DNA from 3 places in the Rhizobium sp. LjRoot98 genome. Region 2 is predicted to be linked to each of the others. Evidence: predicted binding sites of a transcription regulator. Region 2 holds the regulator's gene; each other region holds the start of a gene.
What was found. The regulator LexA, encoded in region 2, represses DNA repair genes until DNA is damaged. The targets are predictions, from matches to a motif close to TGTTCNNNNTGTGTTCNG.
Positions count from the first base shown of each region.

Region 1: the regulator LexA is predicted to act here: its motif matches at 5,251-5,268, upstream of parE (DNA topoisomerase IV subunit B).
Region 3: the regulator LexA is predicted to act here: its motif matches at 1,971-1,988, upstream of ACSQ3J_RS03555 (PA0069 family radical SAM protein).

Region 1 covers NZ_CAXUPW020000006.1:61,260-67,818, forward strand. Annotated here, with positions in the region: gene ACSQ3J_RS19460 (DUF2336 domain-containing protein) at 1-548, shown strand, start outside; gene ACSQ3J_RS19465 (SDR family oxidoreductase) at 668-1,690, shown strand; gene ACSQ3J_RS19470 (hypothetical protein) at 1,694-2,140, opposite strand; gene ACSQ3J_RS19475 (GNAT family N-acetyltransferase) at 2,361-2,849, shown strand; gene parE (DNA topoisomerase IV subunit B) at 2,955-5,033, opposite strand; gene ACSQ3J_RS19485 (alpha/beta hydrolase family protein) at 5,275-6,159, shown strand; gene ACSQ3J_RS19490 (UbiA family prenyltransferase) at 6,286-6,559, shown strand, end outside.
Region 2 covers NZ_CAXUPW020000017.1:17,121-23,679, reverse strand. Annotated here, with positions in the region: gene ACSQ3J_RS28745 (LysE family translocator) at 1-157, opposite strand, end outside; gene ACSQ3J_RS28740 (APH(3'') family aminoglycoside O-phosphotransferase) at 241-1,029, opposite strand; gene ACSQ3J_RS28735 (TetR/AcrR family transcriptional regulator) at 1,167-1,772, opposite strand; gene ACSQ3J_RS28730 (SDR family oxidoreductase) at 1,866-2,780, shown strand; tRNA gene ACSQ3J_RS28725 (tRNA-Asn) at 2,855-2,929, opposite strand; gene ACSQ3J_RS28720 (hypothetical protein) at 3,151-3,429, shown strand; gene ACSQ3J_RS28715 (hypothetical protein) at 3,489-3,809, opposite strand; gene lexA (transcriptional repressor LexA) at 4,073-4,783, shown strand; tRNA gene ACSQ3J_RS28705 (tRNA-Cys) at 5,873-5,946, shown strand; gene ACSQ3J_RS28700 (hypothetical protein) at 6,015-6,559, opposite strand, start outside.
Region 3 covers NZ_CAXUPW020000001.1:709,850-716,408, reverse strand. Annotated here, with positions in the region: gene ACSQ3J_RS03560 (ribonuclease HII) at 1-598, opposite strand, end outside; gene ACSQ3J_RS03555 (PA0069 family radical SAM protein) at 745-1,902, opposite strand; gene ACSQ3J_RS03550 (hypothetical protein) at 2,125-2,661, shown strand; gene ACSQ3J_RS03545 (hypothetical protein) at 2,746-2,874, opposite strand; gene moaB (molybdenum cofactor biosynthesis protein B) at 2,982-3,524, opposite strand; gene ACSQ3J_RS03535 (4-(cytidine 5'-diphospho)-2-C-methyl-D-erythritol kinase) at 3,511-4,437, opposite strand; gene ACSQ3J_RS03530 (tetratricopeptide repeat protein) at 4,450-6,279, opposite strand; gene ACSQ3J_RS03525 (polyprenyl synthetase family protein) at 6,546-6,559, opposite strand, start outside.

The DNA of each region.
Region 1 (6,559 bases), on a different contig from region 2:
TTGGCCTCGTGCAGGCCGCCATTGGCGAGCGCCGTGTCGAGCGGATCACCCGCGAAGCCTGTGACAAGGCGGCCGTCGGCATGGCCGGCGCTGCCCAACCTGATCAGATTCCCAATCTCGTCGAACATCTCAGGGTAACGGGACGGTTGACGCCAGCCTTCCTTCTGAACGCCCTGTGTTCCGGCAAGGTCGATTTTTTTGCTGCGGCCATCGTCAACCTGTCCGATGTCGCCGACAAGCGCGTGCGCTCGATCCTGTCGGATGGCCGTATCCACGCCATCCGGGCGCTGTTCGAAAGTGCGGGCCTTGGTCGCGATGTCAGCGCCCTGTTTGCCGAAGCCGTGCTGATCTGGCGCAAGGAAAACCGGGTTGGCTCGTCTACTGTGACGGCCACCATCTCTGCCGCCCTGTTGTCTAAACTGCGTGGCAAGAGCCAGGCCTCCGATGCGTCCGGCGGACTTGCCGGCCTCATCGAGAAGCTGACGATTGCCGAACAGCGCCAGACCGCCCGCGACTATGCATTGCTCGCTGCACGGGAAGCGGCCTGACCCTGGCTGCTTCTGCGCTGGCGCGTTGCAGAACAATCCGGACAGTCCGCCTTTGACACAGGGTGCCAAACCCACCATGTAGCTGATGAAGATCGGTGCGGCAGGTGCGGAGTGTGGCAATGAAGAACGATACGACAAGGCCGGTCGTTGTGACGGGCATAGGCGGTTTCCTCGGGGGTCACGTCGCCGCGTCTTTGCTGCGTGCAGGCTACGAGGTTCGCGGAACCCTGCGGTCGATGAAAAAGGCGCAGGCCATCGAGGCGGCGATCCGCTCGGTTGACGGCGCAATTCAGGGAAAGCTCTCCTTCGTTGTCGCGGATCTCACGGTAGACGCCGGATGGGATGATGCCCTTACAGGAGCTGGGCACGTCATCCATACCGCGTCACCTTTTCCCTCACGCGTTCCCAGGCATGAAAATGACCTCATTCTGCCGGCGCGGGAGGGAACGTTGCGCGTGCTGCGCGCCGCAAAGAACGCCGGTGTCAGCCGCGTGGTTCTGACATCCTCCATTGCCGCCATCAGCTATGGGGCGGGCAGGGCGCCTTTTTCGGAGACGGACTGGACCGATGTCGATGGCGTGCTTGCAACGCCCTACTACAAGTCGAAAACGCTGGCCGAACGCGCCGCCTGGGCCTTTGCACACGAACAAGGCCTTGAACTCGCCGTCGTCAATCCGGGCATGATCCTTGGACCCATCCTAGGCTCGGAGACAGGAACGTCGGTCGGTGTGGTAAAAAGCCTGTTGAAAGGCCGCTATCCCGCCATGCCGGATTTCAGCGTGCCTGTCGTCGACGTGCGCGATACCGCAGAGGCGCATGTTCTTGCCATGACGATACCAAAGGCTGCGGGCGAGCGCTTCATCATTGCGGGCGAGGCGCTGTCGATCAAGCATATTGCCCGGGTCTTGAAACGGGACTTTCCAGCCTACGGGAAAAAACTGCCGAAATTCGTTTTGCCCAACTGGTTGGCGGGCGTTGCCTCGCGCTTCGATCCCGGCCTGAAACTGATCGTCGCCGAACTCGGCCGCGACCAGCGCGTGTCGCATGAAAAGGCAAAGCGTCTGCTCGGCTGGAGGCCGCGTTCAGGGGACGAGGCAATCCGCGCCAGCGCTGAAAGCCTGATCGCTGCCGGGCTGGTATAGGGTTTACTTTGTAAACTTCCGGGCCACCCAGGAATAGCCGTCCTCGATATAGTGGACGGGTTTGGTCACCGCATTGCGCAGGTCCGAGGCGTCGGGCAGAGCTCCTGTCACCATCGCCAATGTCCGGCGCGGCAAGCTAGGCTGTTTCTGTTCGGTCGTGGGTGGTGTCGGGACGGCATCCTTCGTAACGGCATGCGCCTGATCGAGAGCAGGCTGCGTTGCGGGCACAGGCGCGGGATCCTTGGCGTCTGCCATCGTGTTGCCGGATGTTTCGCAGACCGCGACGATCACCGGATAATTGGCGTTGGAGAATTTCGGCAATTGTTTCTGTGATTCCGCATCGCAGACGGCAATGCTCTGCCACGTGCCGCTGACGGTCGAGACGTAGTGGCACTGGCTGACGCTATCGTCGCAGCCGAGAATTGTCATGACGATCAGGGCAGGAACCATCGTGGATATCTCTCCAATTCGGTGAAAAATCGTTCTGTAAGGAGCGATTCTGACTTCGCTGAACTAAGGGCCCGTTTGCTCCGGAAGTAAGGCAAAGTGGGGAAGGCTTGGAAACAATTTGTTTCTGCCGGTTGCTCTGAGTGAGGTTAGCCGCCGTACATGGCCAGATTTTCCGTCTGTCGTTTTCACTACCGTACTTTTAGGATTGACTGGAAACGGGATGAATCGATCTGCGAAGGAACAACGCCAAGTGACTCTGACCATTGAAAAAGAATCGCCGCGCCAGCCGGGCGTCCAGAACTTGCTTGATCAATCCGATGCCTACGCGCAATCGCTTTATCCGGCCGAAAGCAATCACCTTGTCGATGTCTCGACGCTGGAAAAACCGTCCGTCTCCTTTTTCGTCGCCCGCCATGAGGGAGAGGTCGTCGGCTGTTGTGCGCTGGTGGATGCTGGTGATGGCAGCGCCGAGATCAAGCGCATGTTCGTCGATCCGCAGGCACGTGGCCTGAAGATCGGCCGCAAGCTGCTCGAGCATCTCGAAGGCCATGGCCGCGGCGCCGGACTGTCGGCCATCCGGCTTGAGACCGGCATCTATCAGCCGGAGGCGATCGGCCTCTACAAGACCGCCGGCTATGTCGAGATTGGACCGTTCGGTTCCTATCAACCGGACCCGTTCAGCCTGTTCATGGAAAAGGCCATCGCCTGACGCAGAGCGAGGTTACTTCAGGGAAAACCGTTTCCGCTCCGTGAGTTGGAGCGGAAAGCTGAATCAATTCCACAATGTGTTGAATCGATCTGCGAAGGCTTTGAGCTAGATATCCAGGTTGTCGGCAAACACGGCACGTTCCTGGATGAAGCGGAAGCGGGCATCGGCCTTGGTGCCCATCAGGTTGTCGACGGCTTCGCGCGTGCCTTCGAAATCCACCTCGTCGATGGCGACTTTCAAGAGCGTGCGCTTGGAAGGATCCATCGTGGTTTCCTTCAACTGCGCCGGCATCATTTCGCCAAGACCCTTGAAGCGGCCGATCTCGATCTTGCCGCGGCCATTGAATTCCGTCTCGACCAGTTCCACCCGATGCGCGTCGTCGCGGGCGTAGAGCGTCTTTGCCCCTTGGGTGATGCGGTAAAGCGGCGGTACGGCCAGATAGAGATGTCCGCCGCGAACGAGTTCCGGCATTTCCTGATAAAAGAACGTGATCAGCAGCGAGGCGATGTGGGCACCGTCGACGTCGGCATCGGTCATGACGATGACGCGCTCATAGCGCAGGTCTTCCTCACGGTACTTGCTGCGCGTGCCGCAGCCGAGCGCCTGGACGAGATCGCTGATCTGCTGGTTGGCGCCGAGTTTTTCGCGGCCAGCACTGGCAACGTTGAGGATTTTTCCGCGCAAAGGCAGGATCGCCTGGTTGGAGCGGTTGCGCGCCTGTTTTGCCGAGCCACCAGCCGAATCGCCTTCGACAATGAAAAGTTCGGCCCCTTCGGCCGAATTCTGCGAGCAGTCGGCAAGCTTGCCCGGCAGGCGCAGCTTGCGCACCGCCGATTTGCGGGTGACTTCCTTTTCCTTGCGGCGGCGCACACGCTCGTCGGCGCGCTCGATGACCCATTCCAGCAGCTTGTGGGCTTCTTGCGGGTTATCGGCAAGGAAATGGTCGAAGGGATCGCGAAGCGCGTTCTCGACGATGCGCTGCGCTTCGACGGTCGCCAGCTTGTCCTTGGTCTGGCCGACGAATTCCGGTTCGCGGATGAACACCGACAGCATACCGGCGGCCGAGATCATCACGTCTTCGGTGGTCACAATCGCCGCGCGCTTGTTCTGCGTCAGTTCCGCATAGGCTTTGAGGCCCTTGGTGAGCGCGATGCGGAAGCCGGCTTCGTGCGTGCCGCCTTCCGGTGTCGGAATGGTGTTGCAATAGGAATGTACGATGCTGTCGCCACCATACCAGGTGACGGCCCATTCGAGCGCGCCATGGCCGCCGGTCTTTTCGGTCTTGCCGGCAAAGATTTCGCGGGTGACGGTGAATTCCTTGCCCATCGTTGCCTGCAGGTAATCCTTCAGGCCTCCGGGGAAGTGGAACACCGCCTTGTCCGGCGTATCCGTACCTTCGATCAGCGAGGGATCGCAGGACCAGCGGATTTCGACGCCGCCGAACAGATAGGCCTTCGACCGCGCCATGCGGAACAGCCGGGCGGGATCGAATTTGGCATGCGATCCGAAGATCTCCGGATCCGGATGGAACTTGACCTTCGTGCCGCGCCGGTTCTGCACGTCGCCCAGTTCTTCGAGCCCGCCTTGCGGAATGCCGCGCGAAAAGCGCTGACGATAGAGTTTGCGATTACGGGCAACCTCAACTTCGAGAATGTCCGACAGCGCGTTGACGACCGAGACGCCGACGCCGTGCAGACCACCGGAGGTCTCGTAGACCTTGCTGTCGAATTTGCCGCCCGCATGCAGGATGGTCATGATCACTTCGAGCGTCGACTTGCCCGGAAATTTCGGATGGTTCTCGACCGGAATACCACGGCCGTTATCGGTCACCGACAGGCAGCCTTCGGCGTCGAGATGGACGTCGATGAAATTGGCGTGTCCGGCAACAGCTTCGTCCATCGAGTTGTCGATGACTTCGGCAAACAGATGGTGCAGAGCCTTTTCGTCGGTGCCGCCGATATACATGCCGGGACGGCGGCGCACAGGTTCCAGCCCCTCCAGCACCTCGATTGCCGAGGCGTTGTAATCGCCGGCATCGGCCTTCAGCGCCGCCGGGGTACTGCTGCGCTGTTCCGCCACCGGCGCGGCGGCGGGCGTGGCAACAACCGGCTTTGGCACGACGGGATCCGTCGCAGGCTTCGGTACCAGGGGCATTGCTGAAAAGAGATCGTTGCTGTCGGTCATAGTCTGTTTTGATGTCTTTCCGTGGTGGCGGCTTCAGGCCCGGCCCAAGGTTCGGACTGAGCCGTCAGGAATGTCTGCACGAATCGCTGGAATTCTGCCAAATTCCCAGCGCGAGAGCGACCAGGCCAGCCCAATCACTCAGCCGCGCGCGTCAACACGCCGATCGTGCCTTCAATAGCCCCAACTGTTGCTTTGCGGAAGGTCCGATGGCAAGGCTTGGATCAAAAGAGGAACATTCCGGATGCACCTGTCCACAACTCATTTGACCTTTCGTGCCTTTTTTGCCGCAATCGTCATGGCCGCCCTGGTTTTGCCGGCACAGGCCGCGCCGCTGAAGCCCTTTAAGGACGAGCTGTTTTCCTATGGAACGGTGCTGGAAACGGAGGATGGCGGCGATTACCGCGTCGTCGATTACGACAAGATGCGCGATATCCACGCTCGTGACACCGAGCCGGAACGCCGGGTAAGGCGAACCTATGTGTCGCTCGGCGTCAAGAGCGCGCAGGTCAACGAGACGCTCGATCTCGCCACCCGGCCGCTGGATGTGCTGCGGGTGGGTGCTGCGAGGGGCGCGACATTCACCGTCATCTTCATCCATGGCCGAGGCGGCGACCGGCGGCTCGGCGCCAATGACTGGTCGTTCGGCGGCAATTTCAACCGGCTAAAGAACCTCGCTGTCGAAAATGGCGGCGTCTACTATGCCCCGAGCATGCGCTCCTTCGATGATGCGGGCGTCGCCGATGTCGCTGGATTGATTGCCTATGCCCGGCAGCAATCCCCTGGCCGACCGGTCGTGCTCTCATGCGCCTCGATGGGCAGTTTCATCTGCTGGGGCCTCACCCGCAATCCGCAGGCTGTTGCAGACCTCAAGGGCATGATGATCATGGGCGGTCCCTCTGATGCGGCTTTCAGCAAGAGTGCCGCCTACAAGAAGAAACTGCCGATATTCTTCAGCCATGGCGGCGCCGATACTGTCTATCCCGTGTCCGGCCAGATCGCGTTCTACCGCTCGCTGAGGAAAGCGAACTATCCCGCCCGCATCGTCCTTTTCCAGACAGGGTCGCACGGCACCCCCGTCCGTATGACGGACTGGCGCGATGCACTGAACTGGATCGGGCTGGATTGAAACACCGAATATATCCGGGATTCATTAACCAACGCAGCAGTTTGAAACCTTAAGGCGAGCGCTGTTTGCACTTTCGAAAGCTGAACATGGGACTGTCCCGGGTATATTTTATCGGGGTTTGATCTTATGGATGCTCGGACAGAAACGCGGCATATTCCGCTATGCGTCGATCTTGACGGCACATTGCTTGCTGCCGACACGCTCTGGGAGGGCGTGGCGATCATTCTGTTGCGCAATCCGCTGATGCTATTTGCAGTTCTTATCTGGATGACGAAGGGCAAGGCGCGGCTGAAATACGAGGTTGCCGCACGCTCCGGACGCCAGGCGGCCGACTGGCCCTATCGCGAGGCGGTGCTCAAGCGTCTGGCGCGCGAGCGCGAAACCGGCCGGCAGGTCATTC
Region 2 (6,559 bases):
CGTAGCCGCCGAGGTGAATGCCAAGCGCCGCCATCAGCCCGGACCAGCGGCCGCGAGCAATAGTCTGGGCGGCTGCATACAGCATGGCCGGGCCGGGAATGTAGGCAAAGACAGCCGTAGTAGCGATGAAAGCAATAAGAATCTCGATCGACGGCATAGTCTGCTCCTCTTCCCGATCATGGTTGTAAGCCTGATCTATACACCATGTTTTTTAAGAAGTCGCGTGGCCGCCGTCCTTCGCTAGCCCCAGGTCAGTGGGTCTAGACGCAGGTAAAAATCGAGCCTTCCCCGGTCGGCAGGTGCGATCGCGTGGAGGTCGAACAAACGATTTTGCGCGGTCTGCGCCTCTTCGGCGGTGCGCCATATTTCACGGGTATTGCCGGTCAGCAGCGCCAAGTCGACATAGCGGTCCGCCATGCCCAACCGTCCGAGATCGATCATTCCCGTGCAGCGAAGCGTTTCCGGGTCGATCATGAAATTGGGCATGCAGGCATCGCCATGGCAAACGACGCGATCAATGTCTTCCTGCGCAAGGCGTTCGGGCAACTCGGCCCGCACTCTGTCGAGCAAGACGTGCGGCGGCGTGTCCTGATCGCGCGGATCGAGAAAATCCGGATTGACGCCGTCGCGTTCAACAACATCAGCCGCCCGGTCGAACATGGTCTGAAGCCCACGGTCAAACGGGCAATCTTTTGCCGGAATAGCGTGGAGATCGCGCACGCGCGCCGCGATCGAAGGCCAGGCCTTGAGAAGGCTCGCTGCTTCGAGCTGGTCCGCAGGAATGCCGCGCACGGCGCTTGTCACGAGACATGCGACGTCGTCCGACACCTGCCAATCGAGAACGGTCGGGGATCCGATCTTGAAGGGGGCAAGCCATGCAGTGCGCCGGCGCTCGTCATCCAGCAGCGCCACGCCGCTGCCGGTCGCCACTTTGGCATAGGCGCTACCATCGGCACGCCGAAACAGCGCATCACCCGATTCGCCGTGATGATAGGCAATCCACTGGCTTCCGAGAGAAAAGCTCTTCAACCGGGCTGCACGGGATCGATAGTCAGTCACGCACCATCCCCCACGACTTGCTTGGCGAAGGCGATTTCACGCCTCCGCCCCAGATAGATATTGCGAGCCGCGATTTCACCATCACCGGACAGAAAATGTCCAAGTTTTTACGCGAAATCTCGCTTGGCGGCGACGGCCGGCGAGGGGCGAGGTGAATGGCCGAGTTCGGCGAGAAATTCCTGAAGCTGCGATTCGACATAAGGCACGACCGGACCATTCGCCTCAAATCCCCACCAAACCAGTGAGCCCTGCCATTGAGCAAGAATCAGCCGTGCGGTCACTTCCGGGCGGTTGGCATTCGTAAAACACGTGCTGAGGGCCCCGACCAGCGTTCGCCCCCAGGCTGCACCCCGCGCTCGCAGTTGGGGATCCCGAAAGTCCTCTCGCAACAAACGCAGGCCGTCGGCATAGACGGCAGAGCTGTCACCATAATTTCCTGACAGACCGGCAAGCAAGGTAACGGCACCTTGCGGTGTCCTAGGGATTGCTTCGCACAGCTGGGCCGTCTCGGCGTCCAGCTGATCCCAGGCATGCAGCAAAGCCTGACGCAGCATCGCTGCCTTGGTCGAAAAACGTTGCACCAGTGTCGAGCCGGACAGGCCGCTTGCCTTGGAGACAGCGGCAAACGTCGCCGTCTCCGGCCCCTCTGCGTGGATCAGCGTCAGCACCAGATCAAGCAGGTGTTCGTCAGACAATGTGCGTGGGCGCGGCATTATTTTCCCCTTGCGTTCACTTTGTTTATGAACGAACGTTCGGTTATTATCAACTCTGTTTGTGGTTCCGATTCCAGTAAGGAGGACATTCACATGGTAAGCGACCTGCAAGGGAAAATCGCACTTGTGGCCGGCGGGACGCGTGGTGCTGGCCGTGGCATCGCCGTGGAACTGGGGGCAGCGGGCGCAACCGTCTACGTGACCGGCCGCACAACACGAACCCGGCAATCGGACTATGGCCGCCCGGAAACGATCGAAGAAACCGCTGAACTTGTGACACAGGCTGGTGGCAAAGGCATTGCCGTGCGGGTGGATCATCTCATCCACGCCGAAGTCGAGACTGTGGTCGCCCGCATCCGCCGCGACGAAAAGCGGCTCGATATCCTTGTCAATGACATCTGGGGCGGCGAGTATTTGACCGAATGGAACAAGCCGGTCTGGGAACACTCGCTTGAAAATGGCCTGAAACTCTTGCGGTTGGCGATCGATACCCATCTGGTCACCGCCCATTACGCATTGCCATTGATGATCGAGAATCCTGGTGGCTTGCTGGTCGAGATGACCGATGGCACGGCGCAATACAATGCCACCCACTACCGGCTCAGCCCGTTCTACGATCTCGCCAAGACCAGTGTCATTCGCATGGCGTGGGCACACGCGCAGGATCTGGCGCCGCATGCAGCGACATCGGTGGCAATCTCTCCAGGCTGGATGCGTTCTGAAATGATGCTCGACATCTTTGGTGTGCGCGAGGAAAACTGGATGGAAGCGATAAAGGCCCAGCCGCATTTCGTGATTTCCGAAACCCCGCGCTTTACCGGCCGCGCCGTTTCAGCCCTGGCTGCGGATCCGGAGCGGGGACGCCTCAACGGGCAATCGACCTCAAGCGGCGATCTCGCCAAGATTTACGGCTTTACCGATCTCGACGGATCGCGGCCGGACTGCTGGCGCTACATGACCGAGGTGCAGGATGCCGGAAAACCGGCGGACGCCAGTGGTTACCGGTAGGACATGAAGGCGGCGCAGGGCGGTATTGCCAGAAACCAAAAAGGCCTTGCTTTTTCAGCAAGGCCTTTGGAAATTGGCTCCCCGGGCCGGATTCGAACCGGCGACCTGTCGATTAACAGTCGAATGCTCTACCGCTGAGCTACCAGGGATAATCTGCGGCGGTGTGTGCTGCAGAAGTGAGGCTGCTAATACAAATGCTTTTCCGATTTGCCAAGCGGTTTTTCAAAAAAAATGCACAATCTTGTCTGATTGTGGACAACTCCCCATGTGAGAGTTGAAAGCGCGCCGTTGATTTGCCGGGGGTAAACCCGCAGGATTGCAGCGTTCGCAGGGCATGGCGGGTGGCCAGACATTTGGCAGGTGGTATTTGATGGCAGAACAGCGGAAAACAAAAAAATTCGGCATCGATGCCCGCACCCACGAACTCGTCATCGGCACGTGGCGCATGCGGCTGCCGCAATCGCGCCTTTTGCGCATTTCCATCGGCGGCGCGCTGATCTTTGGCGGCATTCTCGGTTTTCTCCCGGTTCTCGGTTTCTGGATGATTCCCCTTGGCCTTCTCGTCCTGTCGCACGACCTTGCCTTCGTCCGGCGAAAGCGGCGGCGGCTTTCGGTCTGGTGGGCGCGCAAATGGCCGGCTTCCAGCTAGGAAGCTGGGCGTAAGGCCTTCTCCCGATTCGGCAGAGGCTTGAGCCGGATCCGATCCGCTTATCCGCCTGAGCCTGTCTGTGGCGTCGGGTCCTTGTCCGCAGGTGCCATTTGCGCCGGATCGGCCGGGGTTCCCTGCGTGGCCGGAGCGCCATTGTTCGGGGCAGGCAGCTTTTCCTCAACCTTGGTCGCAGCGTCGTTGTCTGTGCTTTCGCCAAACACTTCCGCACCGGCCCAGGCGAGCATTGCAAGGACCAGGCCGCAGATTAATACCATCAGTACCGGCCGGCCTAAAAAGCCTTGACGGGCCTGCACGCCGCTCAATTCCACGGTTTTCTGCACATCGGCATCGGAAGCGCGCTCATCGGTGTATTTCGCCATCAAAGCCTCCTCGGACGGCATCCGGAGCAGGCCGTCCATCGCATTGTTACGAGATAAACCGAAACGGTACCGGCCGCGCAAAGGTTCCAACAGATAGCTTCCCGCGATAAATGGCAGGCGGAATGCTGAGCGGAAAGGAGCCGCTATGCAGCATGATTTTCTGTTGCGTTGAAAACACTCACGAATTTTAGGGACTTGCGGAACACATATGGAACAGATAGTGTTCGTTCTTGATTTGTTTCTCGATTCTGGAGTGATCGTTCATGCTGACCCGCAAGCAACAGGAACTGCTTCTGTTCATTCACGAAAGAATGAAGGAATCGGGCGTACCGCCATCGTTCGACGAGATGAAGGATGCACTGGATCTTGCGTCGAAATCCGGCATTCATCGGCTGATTACAGCGCTTGAGGAGCGAGGCTTCATCCGGCGTCTGCCCAACCGGGCGAGGGCGCTGGAAGTGATCAAGTTACCAGAAGCCTATACCACGAGCCTCCAGCCCAAGCGCGGCTTTTCACCGAGCGTCATCCAGGGCAGTCTTGGTGCACAACCGGCACCTGCCGCACCCGTCAAGGCCGCCGCAAACAACGATACCGTCTCCATACCGGTCATGGGCAGGATCGCCGCCGGCGTACCGATCTCCGCGATCCAGAACAATACACATGATATTTCCGTGCCGCTCGAGATGGTTGGGACCGGTGAGCACTACGCACTTGAAGTGCGCGGTGATTCGATGATCGAGGCGGGCATTCTCGACGGCGACACGGTCATCATCCGCAATACGAACAGCGCCAGCCCCGGTGAAATCATCGTCGCCCTGGTTGATGACGAGGAAGCGACATTGAAGCGGTTTCGCCGCAAAGGCGCCTCGATCGCCCTGGAAGCCGCCAACCCTGCCTATGAGACGCGGATTTTTGGACCGGACCGGGTCAAGATACAGGGAAAACTCGTCGGGCTGATCCGCCGTTATCATTGATCTGATATCACTTCAGCTATGGCAGCTTAAAGGAGTGGGGAAGATTGCGTGATTTGTAGACATGGCTGCAAACCTGTCACCGTCCGGCGCGACGATAGTTTTGCCCCCTGAAAGATAATGCCTTAGCGACCTCATGAACCGACCGGAGCACTCTAAATCATGAGTAGCGGCGGAAATAAGGGACATGATTTTTCCTTCAATACGCCCGATTAACGGGCTGTAAGCCTATGAATTTTCAATGCGGCTTGCGCATCGGCAAATGTTGCCGTTCCCCTATCGCACCCTATTTTTGGAACCTATTTAGTAGGATTTCGTTGACCTATCGGCTCTATTCGTGGACGGAACCCAGGAGGCCAATGTGAGAACCGTTTTTACAAAAGTTTTGGTCGTGGCATTGATGGCCACAGTCATTTCGACTGTTCAGGCACCAGCATCGTTGGCCCAATCCTTGGACATATACATCGGACGCGACAGTCCCGCAGTTGAATACAGAGACCGGCGATACAATAATGAGTATCGTCCGCGCAGCAATTGCAGTGAACGGCAGGCAATCCGCCGTGCCTATCAGTACGGAATGCGTGATCCCGGCATCCGCTCGATAAACCGGCGCCTTGTTGTCGTTGACGGCATTGGACGCCGTGGCGAATACACTGTCTTGAAACTTGCAAACCGCCAGGGTTGCCCGCGCGTCAATTGAGACGTGGACAGATAATGCGGATCGCTCCAGCCAAGAGCTGAACGATTGGCATCGTTAGGGCGTTAGAAACAGTGCCGTTTCGCTAAGGGCTTTGGCGCTTCATCAATCGAACAGCCGACGGCAGCACTTGCGCACCAATTCACGAATCCGTCGCCCGTCACCTTCGTGAGAATGCGCCCGGCAACAGGGCAGGGACGTGGCGCTTTGACCGGGACGCCGCAATCTCGTTTTCGGCTCCTCGCACACCGGCTTGTTCATCCCCAAAGCTGTGGAAGAAGGGTTCGGAAACGGCATCTCAGAAATGACCAAGAACGTTTTTCAGAAATACCCTCTTGCGATTTGTCTAGGATCATTCTAAACCGCCGCCACAGTTCGACTATTTGAACTGGTGAGGCCTCGTGGCGGAGTGGTGACGCAGAGGACTGCAAATCCTTGCACCCCGGTTCAATTCCGGGCGAGGCCTCCAAACCTTTCTTGCTCCACCAGTAAGACCTTGAAATCAATCGAAAATATAGCGGGTGTGGCAGTCGGTTCCTATTTCACCCCTCCGTCCCGTCCTTGCTTTCGAGCAATTCGTGCCCATCCCATCACAGTTGATCTTCGATACGGCCTGTCTGGCCAGCCGCGCATGGTCTGCGTTGCGCGTGTAGATCTTGGATGTCTTCCCGTCCTTCCAGCCGAACATCGCTTCCAGCATATAGTCGGTGGCTTCGTTGTGCGCCTGATCAGTTGCCAGCCCCTTGCCTGGCTGAACCATGCGGACACTCTGTTTCCAAGTCCCTTCACTGTGAAAGCTTTGTCGAACTCAGTCCGCACATTGGTGAGCCCGGTGACAGGGTGCAACTCCATCACGGCTTCAAGGATCGGGTGAATGGCAATCTCGATATCCACCGGCGTCCGGTTGCGGTTCTTGAATAGCCGCAGCTTGAGAATATCGCCACACCGATGCTGCGGGCCGATAACAGCCAAGTCCGATACGCGAAAGCCGGTCTGCATTAACAGCGACAGCGCCAGTACGGCTTTCGACTTCTGGCCGTGGTGATCGATGAACTTGCCGATCTCGTCGGGCGCGATGGTGT
Region 3 (6,559 bases), on a different contig from region 2:
GATCGCCGATGGCATTGCGATGGCGCTGCGTGGCGTAACCGGCATGGGTGGCAAAACCGTAGGCGGGGAAAACCAGGTCGGCACGGGTCATCATGCGGTCGCGTGCTACCTTGGCAATGATCGATGCGGCCGCAATCGACAGCGACCGGGCATCGCCCTTGACGACAGCCTTGCCCATGCAAGCAAGGCCAGGTGGTATGTCGCGGCCGTCGGCCAGCACCAGCGCCGGTGCCTGTGACAGGCCCGCTACAGCCCGGCGCATCGCGTCGAGGCTTGCCTTGCGGATATCCGTGTCGTCAATCCTGCCTGCTCCGGACGAGGCGATCGAGACGATGGAAGTGCACAGGATGATCTCGAACAATTCCTCGCGGCGGGCGATCGACAGCTGCTTGCTGTCGTTCAGGCCTTCGGGAATGTTGTCGGGGTCGAGGATGACGGCGGCGGCAACGACCGGGCCTGCGAGGGGACCGCGTCCGGCTTCATCGGTTCCTGCGACTGGCCACAATCCATCGCGGCGTCCAGCCAGCTCGAAGCTGAAATCGGGGCCTTCAATGGTGTCGAAAAGAAAGGGGGAATCGGGCGGTGTGCGTCGTGACATGCGGCGAAACTCGCATACAAGCCCGATTCCCTGCAAGTCCTTCGGCAATGAGGCGGTTGCCGGAGGATGACCCATGCTGCCTCGGGGCAAGAAGCAGCATCGGTATTCGATCTTCGGGATTGCGCCCGGATCAATCCTGTTGCCCGTCAGAGAAGTGACAGTTGAACACCGGTCCCCAACGGCGGCACAAACAGATCGCAGTTCAGCGGGCGCCGGGTGAAATTCAGTTCCAGCCGCTTGGCGGCCAGCTCGAAACGGCGGCCGATCTGCCAGGCATAGGGACCGGCACCCTTCATGCGCTTGCCAAATTCCGCGTCGTAATCCTTGCCGCCGCGCATCGAGCGGACCAGCGACATGACGTGGCGGTAGCGATCCGGATAATTGCGCAGCAGCCAATCGCGAAACAGCGGGCTGACTTCGATCGGTAGGCGCAACAGCACGTAGCTCGCACTCGTTGCTCCAGCGGTCTTGCCCGCATCCAGCACCCGTTCGATCTCATGGTCGTTGAGGGCCGGAATGACCGGCGCCATCATCACCGTTGAGGGAATGCCGGCTTCGGACAGCGCCTTGATGGCTTCCAGCCGCTTGGATGGCGTCGAGGCCCGTGGCTCCATCAGGCGGGCAAGCTTGCGGTCGAGCGTCGTCACCGACAGACCGACTTTCGCCAGGCCTTTCTCAGCCATCGGGGCCAGGATATCGATGTCACGCATCACCATCGCCGATTTGGTGACGATCATCACCGGATGATCAGCGGCTTTCAAAACTTCGAGAATCTGGCGCATGATCCGCCATTCCTTCTCGACCGGCTGGTAGGGATCGGTATTCGTGCCGATGGCGATCGGACGGACCTTGTAGCCGGGCTTGGCCAGTTCCCGCTCCAGCAGCTTTGCAGCGTCCGGCTTGGCAAACAGCTTTGCCTCGAAATCGAGCCCCGGCGACAGGCCCATATAGGCGTGGGTCGGGCGGGCGAAGCAATAGATGCAGCCATGCTCGCATCCCCGATAGGGGTTGACGGAGCGGTCGAAAGGAATGTCGGGTGAATCGTTGCGGCTGATGATCGAACGCGGTTTCTCCACTTGGACTTCGGTCTTGAAGACCGGCAGGTCCTCCAGTGAATCCCAGCCGTCATCTTCGAGCTGCCGCGACACCTGTTCGAACCGGCCGGACGAATTGATCGCCGCGCCACGTCCACGCCGCCGGTCGATCTCGATGCGCAGCCCGGAGCTGGCAATCATCGCTTCGGCCATATCTGCCGTATTGGCAGGCGCCAAAGCGCCCTGCCTGATCTGAGACAGCTCGTTCATGGGTTTCTCCGGGAGACAGTCGGTACAGACTCTCCGATGTCCTCTGATTATTTTCCTATCGCGAAAATGAGAACAATGCAAGAACAAAAATCCGATGCATGGCTCGGATACGGGTAATCGTTCCTGGGTGCGAATGCCGGTGCATTCATCATGAATCAAAAGTTAATCGCCCGGGGAAGAAGGGCGTGTGGAAAATTTGTGTGCAATGCGGTATGGACGGCAATGCTGACGATCATCACCGAAACCCGCGATAATGAAGCTGAACTGGCGCAGACACTTTCGGCGCTGGTGGCGGGTGCCGTGGAAGGGCTGGTGAGCGACGTGATTATTCTCGATCATGCCTCACAGGATGGTTCGAGCCGTGTGGCAGATGCTGCGGGCGCCCGTTTCTGTACGAGCTGGGACATGACCGACATCGTCCGTTCCGCGCGTGGCAATTGGCTGCTTTTGCTTGAAGCAGGCGCCAGGCCGGCGGGGCGCTGGATCGACGACGTGGCGGAATATATGTCGCTGAACAAGATGCCGGCGCGTTTCTCACCTTCGAGGCAGTATCGCCGGCCATTCCTGCAGCGCATCGTCACCCGTCCGGCACCGCTGGAACAGGGATTGCTGCTATCGAAACAGCAGGCGGCAGCGATCGCCAAAACATCGATGCAGCTTGCTGATTTTGCCAATGGCCGGGCGGCACGCAAGCTTGGCAGCGAACTGGTGCCGGCATGGGTGGCCATCGCCAACCGCCCGGGTGCGGAAAACCTGTAGGCGCGGCCCACCGCAAAAAGAGCAGGCCCTTTCGGACCTGCCCTGCCGTCATGAAAAAATGAACCGTTAAAATGGCTTGCCGCGTCAAACCCAGCCGCCGCGTCGTATCGCTTTGCGGGACGGCTTTCGAAACGTGAAATCCGCCGCCTTCATGCTGTCTGCCGAGATCTGGATGGGGAGGGAGGTCGCATCACCGGTGGGTGAGCCTGCCATTCTGTCCTCCTCATTCCGTCTCCCGATGAGGACAGTTCTACGATGCTGCATCGTGGCGCGCTGTTACGAATGGAACAGGAAGGATTGGGCCGTTTGAAAAGTGGCGGTCAGCCGCGTTTCAGGTGCTCGTCCAGCCGGGGCATGATCTCGACGAAGTTGCACGGCATGTGCCGGTAGTCGAGCTGCTGCTTGAGGATGCCGTCCCAGGCGTCCTTGCAGGCGCCGGGCGAGCCCGGCAGCACGAAGATGAAGGTGGCATTGGCAACGCCGCCGGTGGCGCGTGACTGGATCGTCGAGGTGCCGATCTTGTCATAGGAAATCCGGTGGAAGACCTCGGAAAAGCCGTCCATGCGCTTTTCAAACAGAGGCTCCAGCGCCTCAGGCGTCACGTCGCGTCCGGTAAAACCCGTGCCGCCGGTGGTGATCACCACGTCGATCGTGTCGGTCAACGTCCAGGCCTTCACCTGTGCCGCGATCCTCTGCTTGTCGTCCGGAACGATGGCGCGGGCCTCGAGCCGGTGTCCGGCATCGGTGATGCGGGCGGCCAGCGTATCGCCGGAACGGTCGTCAGCCAGCGTGCGGGTATCGGAGACGGTGAGCACCGCGATCCCGACCGGAACGAAAGGTCTTGGCGATTTAGCCTCGGTCATCGTGGTCTCCATCAACGCTGTTGCAGGCCAGAACGTACCAGTTAGGGTGTTGCCTGGAAAGAACAGCTGCCGCTTCGTCCCGGGCTTCAGTGCTTGCGTAAAGGCCGAAGCAGGAGGCACCCGATCCGGACATCCGGACAAGACAGGCCTCCGTCAGACCAAGCGCCTCAGAGACTGAAGTGATGTCCGGCTCGAGTTCGCGGGCGGGCGGCTCCAGATCGTTGCGCAGGCCTGTCAGCGCATCGATCCAGCCGTCACGCGATCGCCTGCCCGGCGGCATCAAAAGCGGCGGCTTGGTCTTGTCCTTCAAGAGCTTGAAAATCACCGGCGTCGAGACCGCCTTCAGCGGGTTGACGATCAGCATCGGGAAGGCCGGAAATTCGGCAATCGCATCGATGTCTTCCCCGATGCGGCGCGCAACCAGCGGTCGGCCATGAAGACACATCGGCACATCGGCGCCAAGCTTTAGCGCGATCTCCTGCAGGCTCCCTGGATTGATGGACGCCTGCCACAATTCAAGCAACCCAAGAAGCGTGGCAGCCGCATCGGCCGAGCCGCCGCCGATACCAGAAGCGACCGGCAGGTTCTTTTCGAGATGCAGGTGAACTGGGCCCGCCTTGATGCCCTTTTCGCTGAGATGGCCCCGCAACAGGTCACGCGCCTTAAGCACCAGGTTCCCCGCCGCAGCCTCGCCGGCAAGCGGCAGATCGGCGGAAAAGCGGCCGGAGATGGTAAACCGGTCTTCATCTGAAAGGGAAAAGCCGATGCGGTCTCCCGCATCGGCAAAGGTCACGAGGCTTTCCAGCAGATGATAACCGTCGGCCCGCTGGCCAACGACGTGCAAAGCCAGATTGATTTTCGCCGGCGCGGTCCGCGTCAGCGAAAATCCTAAAATTCCATCCTCACTTGCCATTGAAAGGCGAAATCAGGATTTCTTGCCGGCAGCGACGTCCGGAGCCACTTTCTTCGGCTGGGTATCGCCTGCCTCGGCGGCGGCCGGCACCTTGACCTCAACCGGCGGCAAGCCGCTTTCGATCTTCGCCTTGATCTTCGGGATTTCCGCTTCCTCGGGCTTCAGCGCCAGGGCCTGGTTCCACTGGAACACGGCTTCGAGCTTGCGGCCGACGCGCCAATAGGCATCGCCCAGATGGTCGTTGATGGTCGCATCACCCGCCATCAGCTCGACCGCGCGCTCCAGCTCGACCGCAGCGTCGTCAAAACGGCCCATCCGGAAATAGGCCCAGCCGAGCGAATCGACGATGTAGCCGTCGTCCGGCTTCAGATCGACGGCCTTGCGGATCATGCCGAGGCCTTCCTCGAGATTGATGTTCATATCGACCCAGGAATAGCCGAGATAGTTCAGCACCTGCGGCTGGTCAGGATTGAGGTCGAGCGCCTTCTTGAAGCTCGGCTCGGCCTTGTCCCACATTTTCTGGCGCTCATAGGCGATGCCGCGCTGGAAGAAGATCGTCCAGTCGCTGCGCTGCGGCACCGGGCCGATCGCCGCGACGGCACGGTCATAGACCAGGCCCATCTCCTTGTAGTCCTTGGCGTCCGACAGCACGCTGCCATAGGCGAGGTAGCTGCGCACGTCCTTCGGGTCGAGGTCGATCAGTTCCTTCAGATGCTGCTTGGCTTCATCGACCTTGCCGATCGAGGCAAGGCTGAGACCCAGCTGCATTTCCGACAGGCGCCGCATCGGCGAATTTTCCGGCACGCTCTTGTAGAGCGCGATGGCCCGCTCGGGCTTTTTCAGGTTTTCCGCGATACCGCCGAGCATGACGAGGATATCGGCGCTTTCCGGATCCAGCGCCCGCGCGGTCTGCAGATAGAGCGAAACAATGTCTTCCGCGCCATCGCGGTTCAGTGCCGCGCCGATCGAAAACAGCACGGCGGCGGCTCCTTGGGTGGCGCTGCGAACCTGCTGCTCCTGCGGCTTGCCTTCTTCAATGCTGGTGCGCAGCGCCTTCAGCGGCGCATAATTGCTGATGAAGCCTTCGCCGACCGAAACCGCATCAAGCGCCTTCTGCTTGTTGCCGTCGCGGGCCTCAAGCTTTGCCAGCGCGACGACGGCACGCATGAAGGTATCGGGGGCAGCACTGCCGCCTTCACGGTCTAGAACGGCGTCGTTCAACTTCGAGCGGGCCGTCGACTTGTCGCCGGCGGCCAGCGCAATGGCGCCCTGATGGTAGGATTTGAAGATGCGGAACCACTCCGGCCCTTCCATCGCCTGGATTTCAGCGATCGCGTCCTTGGGCTTGCCTTCGCCGGCTTTCGCCCATCCGAGAAGGAGGCCGTTCATCAGCCGGTCGAGATCGTTCGGGCCTTCGTAATTGAGGATTTTCTGCGCGTGGCGATATTCCCGCTTGCGGATGGCCTCGACGGCGCGGGTGATCGTGGTGATCCGCTCGACGGAGCTGTCAGACTTCAATTCTTCGGCAATCTTGGCGCCGCCCTCGAAATCGCCGTTCATCAGCGACGTGATCATCAGTCGCTGCTTGACGTCGACATTGTCAGGTTCGAATTCAAGCGCCGTGCGGTAGAGCTTGGTCGCGGTATCGAGATCGTGATCGACATCCGCAGTGCGGGCAGCGAGAAACGCGCCGGAAAAGCTGTTGACCGAATTCAGATCGAATGGCTTGCTTTCTTCGACCGCAGGCTTTTCCTCGGCAAAGCTTGGGGCTGCGCCGGAAAAGGACGCCAAGGCGAGGAAGGCAGCACCGCTGAGCAGGCGAAGAAGGTGTTTTTGCCGCATGACAAGCCTTTCGTTACGGGCGACGCCCCTTGGCGCCGGCGCCGGATTCGCGCGGAATCAATCCTAAATCAATAACGCATAACCCGGCAAACCGGAATCGGTTTGAACGCAAGGCAAAACGCAATTCGACATCCCGCCGTCAATTTCCGCTCACTCGATCGTGAGCGCTTTCGACGGCAGCCGGAGCATGAATGGATAGAATGGCTTTTTTGGCGCAGTGCGGCAAGAAATTCCTCAAGCCTACAGCTGGTCCTTGCAAAGACCGGTCAGCTGACCCGGT